2 regions of the Nonomuraea sp. NPDC049709 genome follow, and region 2 is predicted to be linked to the other one. Evidence: riboswitches for the same ligand, from Rfam matches in the RefSeq annotation. Region 2 holds a riboswitch; the other holds the start of a gene.
What was found. Region 2 has a riboswitch for cobalamin ahead of AB0J69_RS25445 (ribonucleoside-diphosphate reductase subunit alpha). Riboswitches for the same ligand answer to the same signal wherever they lie in the genome.
Positions count from the first base shown of each region.

Region 1: it holds a riboswitch for cobalamin, as region 2 does, so the genes downstream of both, AB0J69_RS43490 (CbtB-domain containing protein) here and AB0J69_RS25445 (ribonucleoside-diphosphate reductase subunit alpha) in region 2, are expected to answer to the same signal.

Region 1 covers NZ_JBFANM010000060.1:10,732-15,948, forward strand. The annotation lists gene AB0J69_RS43475 (VWA domain-containing protein) at 1-1,109, opposite strand, end outside; gene AB0J69_RS43480 (histidine phosphatase family protein) at 1,061-1,786, opposite strand; gene AB0J69_RS43485 (CbtA family protein) at 1,826-2,614, opposite strand; gene AB0J69_RS43490 (CbtB-domain containing protein) at 2,636-2,827, opposite strand; cobalamin riboswitch at 2,862-2,991, opposite strand; gene AB0J69_RS43495 (STAS domain-containing protein) at 3,235-3,531, shown strand; gene AB0J69_RS43500 (hypothetical protein) at 3,550-3,864, opposite strand; gene AB0J69_RS43505 (hypothetical protein) at 4,115-4,285, shown strand; gene AB0J69_RS43510 (nitroreductase/quinone reductase family protein) at 4,457-4,948, opposite strand; gene AB0J69_RS43515 (TetR family transcriptional regulator) at 5,044-5,217, shown strand, end outside.
Region 2 covers NZ_JBFANM010000025.1:44,208-49,424, forward strand. The annotation lists gene glmS (glutamine--fructose-6-phosphate transaminase (isomerizing)) at 1-163, shown strand, start outside; gene AB0J69_RS25435 (SAM-dependent methyltransferase) at 224-985, shown strand; gene AB0J69_RS25440 (tripartite tricarboxylate transporter substrate-binding protein) at 1,083-2,048, shown strand; cobalamin riboswitch at 2,053-2,250, shown strand; gene AB0J69_RS25445 (ribonucleoside-diphosphate reductase subunit alpha) at 2,372-4,543, shown strand; gene AB0J69_RS25450 (ribonucleotide-diphosphate reductase subunit beta) at 4,556-5,217, shown strand, end outside.

The DNA.
Region 1 (5,217 bases), on a different contig from region 2:
TCCGGGCCACCACGGCCGTCCGGGCCGTCCGGGCCGTCCGGTCCACCACGGCCGTCCGGGCCGTCCGGACCGTCGCTCCCGTCCGGATCGTCATCCTCTGAGGTTCGCTCCAGCAGCTCATCGAGCAGTGCCTCATCCAGCCCCGGCGCGTCGAACGGGTCCCGCCTCCTCCGGTGCGGCAACGACAGCCGGGCCGCCGCGCGTACGTCCGCGACGCTCACCACCGCCCGCCCCTGCCAGGCCGCATGGGCGATCGCCGCGCTCGCCGTGACCAGGTCGGCTCGCAGACCATCCACCTCGAAGGCCGCGCAAACCGTGGCGATCTGCCGCAGCCGCGCGTCGGGCAGCCGTACGCCCGCCACCCGCTCCCGGGCCGTGGCGATCCGCCCCGCCAGCTCCGACTCCTCCCGCGCCCACCGGGCCGCGAACGCCGCCGGGTCCGCGTCGAAGGCCAGCCGCCTCCGCACCACCTCGGCCCGCTCCCCGGGATCGCGCGACGCCCTGACCTCGACCGTCAACCCGAACCTGTCGAGCAGCTGCGGCCGCAGCTCGCCCTCCTCCGGGTTCATGGTGCCGACCAGCAGGAACCGGGCGGCGTGCCGGACGGACACGGACTCGCGCTCGACGTAACAGGTCCCGAGGGCGGCCGCGTCGAGCAGCAGGTCCACGAGGTGGTCGTGCAGCAGGTTCACCTCGTCGACGTACAGGACCCCGCGGTGCGCGGCGGCCAGCAGGCCCGGCTCGAACGCCTTCACGCCCTCCGTCAGCGCCCGCTCCACGTCGAGCGATCCCGCCAGGCGGTCCTCGGACGCTCCGACAGGCAACTCCACCAGAGCGGCCGGACGGCTCACGCCCTCGACGCCGCTCTCATGCGGGCCGTCCGGGCACCCGGGGTCGGGCGCCGCCGGGTCGCAGGCGAAGCGGCAACCGGCCACCACGTCCACGGCGGGCAGCTGGGCTGCGAGCGCGCGTACGATCGTGGACTTCGCAGTGCCCTTCTCACCGCGTACGAGCACGCCGCCCACCCGGGGGGAGACCGCGTTGAGCACCAGCGCCAGCTTCAGGTCATCGAGCCCGACGACCGCGCTGAACGGGTAGGTGTTGACCAAGACAGAACCTTCCGGTTGACATGAGCGACCCGCCAGCCGGTTCGCGTGACGGTCAGCTCGGTGAAGGACAGCGGCGCGATGTCGAAACGGGCGGCGCTGGGCGGATCCAGCCCCAGCGCATGCCCGAGCGCTGCCCGGATCACACCGACATCACAGATGACGACCACCTCAGAGGGCACGGCGCCGGCGACCATCCCGGGTTGCGCCCGGCCGGTGACCGCCTCGGGGCGGGTGGGACTCTCGCGTACCGCTTCCAGCCAGTCCCCGACCCGTTCTGCGAGCGCGGCCAGGCTCTCGCCGCCGTGCGGGGCCGCGTGCGGATCCGCCAGCCATCCGGCCAGCGCCTCCGGCTCCTCCCGCGCGACCTGTTCATACGTCAGCCCGCCCCACCGGCCGCAGTCGGCTTCCCTGAGGGCCGGAGCCTCGCGCGCCTCCAGCCCCATCGCGGCGGCGGTCTGCCACGCGGCCCGCACGGGTGAGACCCAGACAGTCGCGCCCGGCCTATCGCCCGCGCCGGCCGGGCCCGGCATGCCGCCCTGCGCGGTCCAGCCCGCCCTGCCTGCCAAGGAGGCGGCCCTGGCGAGGCCGGCCGGGTCGGCGTTCGTGTGGTCGGCGTTCGTGTGGTCGGTGTTCGTGTGGTCGGTGTCCGTGTGGTCGGGGAAGCGGGCAGCCCGCATCCCCGGCGTCGTCGCGTGCCGGACGAACAACAACCGGGCTCAGCCCGGCTCGACGGCGGCACCGGCGGCGCCGCCGGTACGAGCCGTACCGGCCGTACGAGCCGGGTCGGCCTGTACCGGCCGGGCCGCTCTGTCGCTCACCCACCCGAACAGCACGCCGAACGCCGCCCAGAAGACGAGCTGCGTGCCGAGCGAGGCGAGCCGGAACTCCCACAGCAGCGTGGCCGGGAAGCCGGCGGGCACCTCGTTCACCGGCGGCAGCAGCACCCACGCCGCCACCACCGGAACCAGGAAGGAGCCCATCGCCGAGACCCACCGGACCCACGGATCCGCGGAGCTCGCCCGGCGGGCCGTGGCCACGGCGATCGCCACCGCGGCCAGTCCGACGAGGACCATCACCACGTACAGCAGAGTGCGGTTGCCGATCGTCGCCGGGTCACCGACAGCGGGCGGGTTGGCTGGATATTTCACGAACGGGACGAGGATGACGGCGACGAACGCCGTACCGGCGGAGGCCAGGGCCAGCCGCCCGTCCGAGCGCGGCCCGACCCGGCCCCGCAGGCCCGCGAACACGAGGGCGAACACGCCGCCCACGGCCAGCCCGTAGAGCCCGGTGGCCAGGAAGAGCCCCGCCTTCTGCACGGGCCTGCTGACCTCGGCCCCTTCACCGTGATCGTGGCCCTCGTGGGCCTCGGCCGGAGCGGCCCGGGCCGCGGCCGCCTCCTCCAGGGCGATCGCGCTGTCCACGCGCGGTTCCCCGAAGACGAAGGCGAAGCCGCCCGCGACCAATCCGGCCAGCAGGCCCACGAGCAGACCTCTGACCAGCAAGTTTCGTACCATGCCGGGGCCTCAGTGGCACGGCACGCCGAGCAGGTGCCGCCCGTCGTGCATCAGCTCGTGCAGGAAAGCGCCCGTCTGGGACACGGCGCCGTTGTCCATCAGTACCAGGTACGCGACGAGCAGCAGCAGTGCCACGGCCGGCAGCCAGGCGCGCAGGCGTGGAAAGGGGATGGTGGTGGTGGGAGTGGTCAGATCACTCATGCAAAAGCCTCCTCAGGGATGACGCGTCCCGCCTTCGAGGTCACGGCTGCCAAGCGACCTGGCTCCCGGGATCTACGTCCCGGATACAGTGGCGCGTCCGCACCGGCATCTCACCGGATTTCCCTTGGACAACCGTGAAATCTACCGGAACGTATCTGTTCCTCCTGTTCGCGTCAATACGTCCCGGCGGATGGGCTGGTGGGTGAGGGGCCTGAGCGCCGGGTCCCCGGAGTGAGTCCGGGGAGTTCAGGCGGGCGGGCCTTCCTTGACGAGACGCCGGGAGTGGGAGAGTTCGATTCGGGACCTTTGGCCCTGGCGCGGCGTGATGGGCCGGTCATAGGTTCCACCCCATGTCGTCCCCGATGGACCCTCACCTGCCGGGAGGGGAGGCTGGTCTGGTCCTTCAGGTGACCAGGACGGACGACCAGGTGGTGATCAGGGCGTCCGGAGAGCTCGACCTGGCCTCGGAGCCGGTCTTCCGCGCGTGCGTGGCCCGCGTGCTCGCCCAGCGGGGCACCCATCTCGTGCTCGACCTGGGCCAGGTGGGTTTCATCGACGCCCGCGGCCTGGCCGTGCTGGTCGCCGCGCGTAACCAGGCGGTGGCGGGGCGGGGGAGCCTGCGGGTGACGAGGAGCTCGCGGAGTGTCGTACGGCTGCTGGAGATCACCGGTCTCGACCGCGTGTTCCCGCCGCCGAGCGGCTGACCCGCAGGCCTGCGGCGGTCAGTGGGGCGGGCGCTGGGCGTGGCCGTGCGCGGCCTCGGCGGCGCTGCAGCTGCTCTCCCCGGGCATCGCCTGGACGCGGGAGGGCCACCAGACCTGTACGTCCCCCGGCCGGACGCGGGCGAACAGGCACACCCCCGGCCGCTCCCGCAACGCGATGCCGATCACCCCGTCGACCTCGGCCACGTCCTTGCCGATGCGGTCGTCCAGGTCCAGCCGGTCGACGACCTCGCGGGCGGCCGCCAGATCGGGGGTTGCGGGCAGGCGCGTCTTCAGCCACTCGTACGCGGTGCGGGGGGATCTCCGCCGGGGCACGGAAGGAGCGCGGCTCGCCCGCCGGGCAGTCGACCTCGGCCACGCCGGCGTCGGAGTAGGAGACCGAGATCTCGAAGCACACGACGGCCACCGCGGCGGGACCCGGGGAACTCGTCCTGCCGAGCGGCTCACCGTCCCGATCCACCGGGCTCGTGGCGCGGATCCGCAGCAGGACGCGTCCCTGGTCGCTGACGCTGTACCTGGTGCCGGTCACGGAGTACACGTCGACGTCCGCGTCGCGGGAGAGCACGTGGCCGATGTCCTCCGAGTTCCACGACAGGCCGCGGCCGAGCCGCTCGGCGATCTGTTCGGCGCGGGTACGGGCGGCGCGGGCCGCGGGATCCTCGCTGCAGGCGGTGAGGGCGAGCAGCGCGGCGATGCACAAGGCGCTGGACAACCGGAGGAGGAGCATGACCTCTGACTACCTCACCACTCCGGCCGGGGCCGCCTGCCGTGTTCGGAAGGTGACATTCGCCGGCTGATCAGGGCGGGGAAGCGCGGTCTCGGGAGGAGAACGTGATGATCCCGGCATCGGCCCGCGCCGGGTTCGTGACCCCGGCGGCTCACGGGGACGACCGGCCAGGGGACGCGGTCACCGTGTCTCGACCGGGGTGATGCGGAAGACCGGATACCGCGCGGCGATCCGCTCGAACTCCGCCAGCGGCGCCCGCCGGTCCACCGGGATGTGGGTGCGGCCGCCCGGCGAGACGGCCAGGTAGCGGCGGAGGACGGGCGCACGGTCCCAGGCGTCGACCTCGTCCAGGCGTACGGCCTCCTGCCGGCCGTGCCGCAGCACCGCCAGCCCGCCGGCCGCGCGGACATTGCGCACCCAGTTGGTGTCCTGGCCGAGCATCGCCACCAGGTAGCGCTCGCCCTCGTGGTCCGCGACGACCAGCGGGAAGGAGATGACCCGCCCGGTACGCCGGCCCGGCACCCGCAGGGTCACCATCCGCTCCGGTTGCAGCACCCCGGTCGCGAAGACGGTGGCCCAGGCGCGGTTGATCGCCCGGGCCAGCCGGTTGGGCCGGCCGCCGCGGTACAGCCAGCGGTCGAAGCGGTGCGTACGTGTCGATTCGGTACTCATGCCTGGCGTCTCCCTGTCCTGTACAGCGTTTATGAACACTGTACAGGAAAGCCGTACATGAACATTGCACAGGAGACATTGCGTACAGTTGTCAGGTGGCTTCGGAGAAACTGACCCGCCAGGCCGTCGTCGATCGGGCGATGAAGATCGCCGACACCGACGGGCTCCAGGCGGTCACCATTCGCCGGCTCGCCGCCGAGCTCGGCGTCGCGCCCACGGCGCTGTACTGGCACGTCAAGAACAAGGACGAGTTGCTGTCCGCGCTCGCC
Region 2 (5,217 bases):
CAAGCTGGCCGACGACGTGATCGTGATCCCCAAGAACGAGATCGAGCTCGACCCCATCCTGCTCACGATTCCCCTCCAGCTCCTGGCGTACTACGCGGCGGTCGCGCTGGGCCGCGACGTGGACAAGCCACGCAACCTCGCCAAGAGCGTAACGGTTGAGTAACTGAGTCCAATTCAGCGCAAACTATCGTTATCTGGCTTGCGACGACATAAATTCGATACTGTGCGGAAGTTCGACCAACAGAGGCCCAATCCCGCACGCATGTACGACTACATGCTCGGTGGGAAGGACAACTTCGCGGTCGACCGTCTGGCCCTTGACCAGCTCGCCGAGCTGATCCCGGAGGCGGTCGCGCTGGCCCGCGCGAACCGGGCCTTCCTCCAGCGCGCCGTGCGCTACGTGGCGCGTGCCGGGATCCGCCAGTTCCTCGACCTCGGCAGCGGGCTGCCCACCCAGGGCAGCGCGCACGAGGTGGCCCCGGAGGCCCGGGTCGTCTACGTCGACCACGACCCCGTCGTCGCCGCCCACGCCACGGCCCTGCTCCGGCACGCACCGGGCAGGGCCCGTTTCGTCCAGGCCGACCTGCTGGATCCCGCGGAAGTGCTGGCCGGGGCCGGTGAGTTCCTGGACCTCGACCAGCCGATCGCCGTGCTGCTGGTGTCGATCCTGCACTTCCTGCCGGACTCCGCCCACCCCCAGCAGGCGGTGGGCGTGCTCCGCGAGCGGATGGCGCCGGGCGGCTATCTGGTGATCTCGCACGCCACGACCATGGCGCACCTGGAGGACGAGGAGCGCGGCGGCTCCTCCGCCCGGGACGGGACCGACCGGACCCCGGCCCGGATCCGCGCGTTCTTCGGCGGGTTCCCGCTGGAGCCGCCGGGGCTCGTGCAGGCCACCGACTGGCGTCCGGACCGGCCCAAGCTGGTGGGCGACTGGTCGTTGCCGTCGTCACTCATGGCCGGGGTCGGCAAGAAAACCCAATAAGTTTAAAAATCACGAAAAAGCGCGAAGAAAAGCGATTTGTTGTGTTCGTCGCGACCCGGGTGTATAGCGGCGTGTAATGGGTTATTAACCTAGAGTAATGGGGGATTCCGGGGAGAAGCAGATGCGCCGGCGGCGGTTCCTGGTCTGGGGGCTGGGAGTCACGGCCTGCGCCGCCGGGTGCGGTACGGAGCGCACCGGCGGGGGCGTGCCGCGTACCGGCTTCTCGATCAATCCGAGCGGACCGCGCTGGGCCCCCGTGGGGCGGGCGTTCGCCGGGGCGGCCCGGACCGCCGGGTTCGAGTCGGGCGCCGGCACGCCGATCACGGTGACCGGCCTGCCCGCGCTGGCCGCGGCCGAGCTGAACAACGGCCAGAGCCTGCTCGACACCGGCACCCCACTGGCCAGGCTCAGCGGTGAGGTCGAGGTCGTGGTCGTGCCCGACGCCTCGCCGGTCAAGGACTTCGACGACTTCGGTGCCCGGCTGGTCGCCTCGCCCGGCCGGACGCCGCTGGTGGGCGGGCCGCAGGGCGAGCCCGACCACCTGCTGTTCGGCCTGATCGCCAAGGCCCTCGGCGCGGACACCAGGCAGGTCGAGTACACCGGCTACCCCAGCGGCGGCGAGGCGGCCACCGCGCTGCTGGCCGGCAAGGGGGCCGCCGCCGCGGGCCCGCTGACCGGCTGGCGCGCCGGCATCGGCCGCGGCCGGGTCAGGGCGCTGGCGGTGTCCTCGGCCACCCGCGTGCCCGACCTCGACGTGCCGACACTGCTGGAGTGCGGCGTGCGGGTGGACTTCACGGACTGGGTGGCCGCCTTCGGATCCGAGGACATGGCCGACGAGAGCCGCGAGGCCGCCCTGCGCATGTGCGAAGCGGTGATCGGCTCGACCGGCTGGGAGGCGGCCTGCCGGGCCGCCGGCTGGTTGTCGATCCCCCTCGTCGGCGACGACTTCGCCCGCTGGGTCGGCACCGAGATCGCCCGCACCCGCGCGGTCCTGCGGGACCTCGGACTGCTCGACACCACCAAAGCCACAACATGCTGGGGTAGTTGCGGGAACGGCCACTAGATGTAGGATCCTGGTCGTCGCTGGTTCGCCTCTCCGGAGGCGGAGCAAAAGGGAACCCGGTGAGATTCCGGGGCTGCCCCGCAGCGGTGAGCGGGAACGACCGCCGTCATTGTGCACTGGAGAGATCCGGGAAGCGACGGTCAGTAGGAGCCATGGAGCGCGCCCGCGAGCCCGAAGACCTGCCAGCGTCGTGCCGGGCCGTGTGTCCCGGCATGAAGTGTTCAGGGCCTCGAGGGCGGGCCGGAGCGCGACGCGGCCGGTGATCCGGTTCGCCGTGCTCTCGCGTGCCCTCACGGGGATGAGCTCGCGAGGAGAGAGAGCACGTGACTCAGATCGTTGAGGTTGACCGCCGCCTGGCCATCGAGGAGGCCGCCGCCCGGGTGATCACCGACCCGGCCAACTCGCGGGTCGCCGCCCGGCTGCTGGCCGAGGAGATCGCCGACGAGGCGGCCGCGCACGGGGTACGGACGTTCTCGGAGTCCATCGCCGCCACCCACGCGGCCGGGCTCGTGCAGGACGGCCTGGCGGAGTTCGTCGCCGCGCACGCCGCCGAGCTGGACGCGCTGGTCTCCGCCGAGGCGGACGACCGGTTCGAGTATTTCGGGCTGCGCACGGTGTACGACCGCTACCTGCTGCGCCACCCCGAGACGCGGGGGGTGCTGGAGCGGCCGCAGCACTTCTTCCTGCGCGTGGCCTGCGGGTTGTCGGAGTCGGTGGCCGAGGCGGCGGAGCTGTACGCGCTCATGTCCACGCTGTCGTACCTGCCCAGCTCGCCCACCCTGTTCAACTCCGGCTCGCGCCGTCCGCAGCTGTCGTCCTGCTTCCTGCTCGACTCGCCGCGCGACGAGCTGGAGGGCATCTACGACAGGTACGGGCAGGTGGCCCGGCTGTCCAAGTACGCCGGGGGCATCGGCATCTCCTGGACCCGGGTGCGCTCGCGCGGCTCCCTGATCAGGGGCACGAACGGCCACTCCAACGGCATCGTGCCCTGGCTGCGCACGCTGGACTCCTCGGTGGCGGCGGTCAACCAGGGCGGCCGGCGCAAGGGGGCGGCCTGCGTCTACCTGGAGACCTGGCACGCCGACATCGAGGAGTTCCTGGAGCTGCGCGACAACACCGGCGAGGACGCCCGCCGCACCCACAACCTGAACCTGGCCAACTGGGTCCCCGACGAGTTCATGCGCCGGGTCGAGGCGGACGGGACGTGGTCGCTGTTCGACCCGAAGGAGGTGTCCGACCTCACGGACCTGTACGGGGAGGCGTTCACGGCCGCGTACCGCGCGTACGAGGAGGCCGGGCGGTACGTCCGGCAGATCCCCGCCAGGACCCTGTACGGCCGGATGATGCGCACCCTCGCCCAGACCGGCAACGGCTGGATGACGTTCAAGGACGCCGCCAACCGCACCTCCAACCAGACCGCCCGCCCCGAGAACGTCATCCACCTGTCGAACCTCTGCACCGAGATCCTCGAGGTCACCAGCGACGCCGAGACGGCCGTCTGCAATCTCGGCTCGGTCAACCTGGCCGCCCACCTGACCGGGGACGGCGCCGGGAAGGACATGGACTGGGAGCGGCTGCGCCGCACCGTGCGCACCGCCGTACGCTTCCTCGACCGCACCATCGACCTGGGCTTCTACCCGACATCCGAGGCCGAGGCGGCCAACAAGCGGTGGCGGCCCATCGGGCTGGGCGTGATGGGGCTGGCCGACGTGTTCTTCACGCTGCGGCTGCCGTTCGACTCGCCGCGGGCGCTGGAGCTGTCCACCAGGATCGCCGAGGAGATCGCGCTGGCCGCGTACGACACCTCGGCCGACCTGGCGGCCGAGCGCGGGAGGCACCCGTCGTACGCCGACACGCGGGCCGCCGGGGGAGTGCTGCACCCCGACCACTACGGCGTGGCCGGCTCGCCGCGCTGGAACGCGCTCCGCGAGAAGATCGCGGAGACCGGCCTGCGGAACTCGCTCATGGTCGCCATCGCCCCGACCGCGACGATCGCCTCCATCGCCGGCTGCTACGAGTGCATCGAGCCGCAGGTGTCCAACGTGTTCAAGCGGGAGACCCTGTCGGGCGAGTTCCTTCAGGTCAACCGGTATCTGGTAGCCGATCTGCAGGCGCGCGGGCTGTGGACCCAGCAGGTGCGCGACGACCTCAAGCGCGCCGACGGCTCGGTGCAGACCGTGCCCGGCGTGCCCGACGACCTCAAGGTTCTCTACCGCACGGCGTGGGAGCTGCCGCAGAAGGCGCTGATCGACCTGGCCGCCGCGCGCCAGCCGTACATCGACCAGTCGCAGTCGCTCAACCTCTTCATGGCCAGCCCGACCATCGGCAAGCTCTCGTCGATGTACGCCTACGCCTGGAAGCAGGGCCTGAAGACGACGTACTACCTGCGCTCGCGCCCCGCCACCCGCATCGCCCAGACGACGGTCGCGGCCCCTTCCGCCGAGGCGATCGCCTGCTCCCTCGAGAACCCCGAAACCTGCGAAGCCTGCCAGTAAGGAGACCTTTTCGTGCTGCTCGACCCCGGTATGGACCTCACCCTGCGGCCCATGCGCTACCCCGACTTCTACGAGCGCTACCGCGCGGCCATCCGCAACACGTGGACCGTCGAGGAGGTGGACCTGCACAACGACCTCGCCGACCTGGCCAGGATGACCCCGCAGGAGCGGCACCTGATCAACCGGCTGGTCGCGTTCTTCGCCACCGGCGACTCGATCGTGGCCAACAACCTCGTGCTCAACCTCTACCAGCACGTCAACGCCCCCGAGGCGCGCCTGTACCTGAGCAGGCAGCTCTTCGAGGAGGCCGTGCACGTGCAGTTCTACCTGACGCTCCTCGACACCTACCTGCCCGACCCGGACGAGCGGGTGAAGGCGTTCGCCGCGATCGAGCACATCCCGTCGATCCGCGACAAGGCGGAGTTCTGCTTCAGGTGGATCGACTCGATCGAAGGGCTACGGCGGCTGGAGACGGCCGCGGAGCGCCGCCAGTTCCTGCTGAACCTCATCTGCTTCGCCGCCTGCATCGAGGGTCTGTTCTTCTACGGCGCGTTCGCGTACGTCTACTGGTTCCGCTCCCGCGGTCTCCTCGGCGGCCTGGCCACCGGGACGAACTGGGTGTTCCGCGACGAGTCCATGCACATGGAGTTCGCGTTCAGCGTGGTGGACACGGT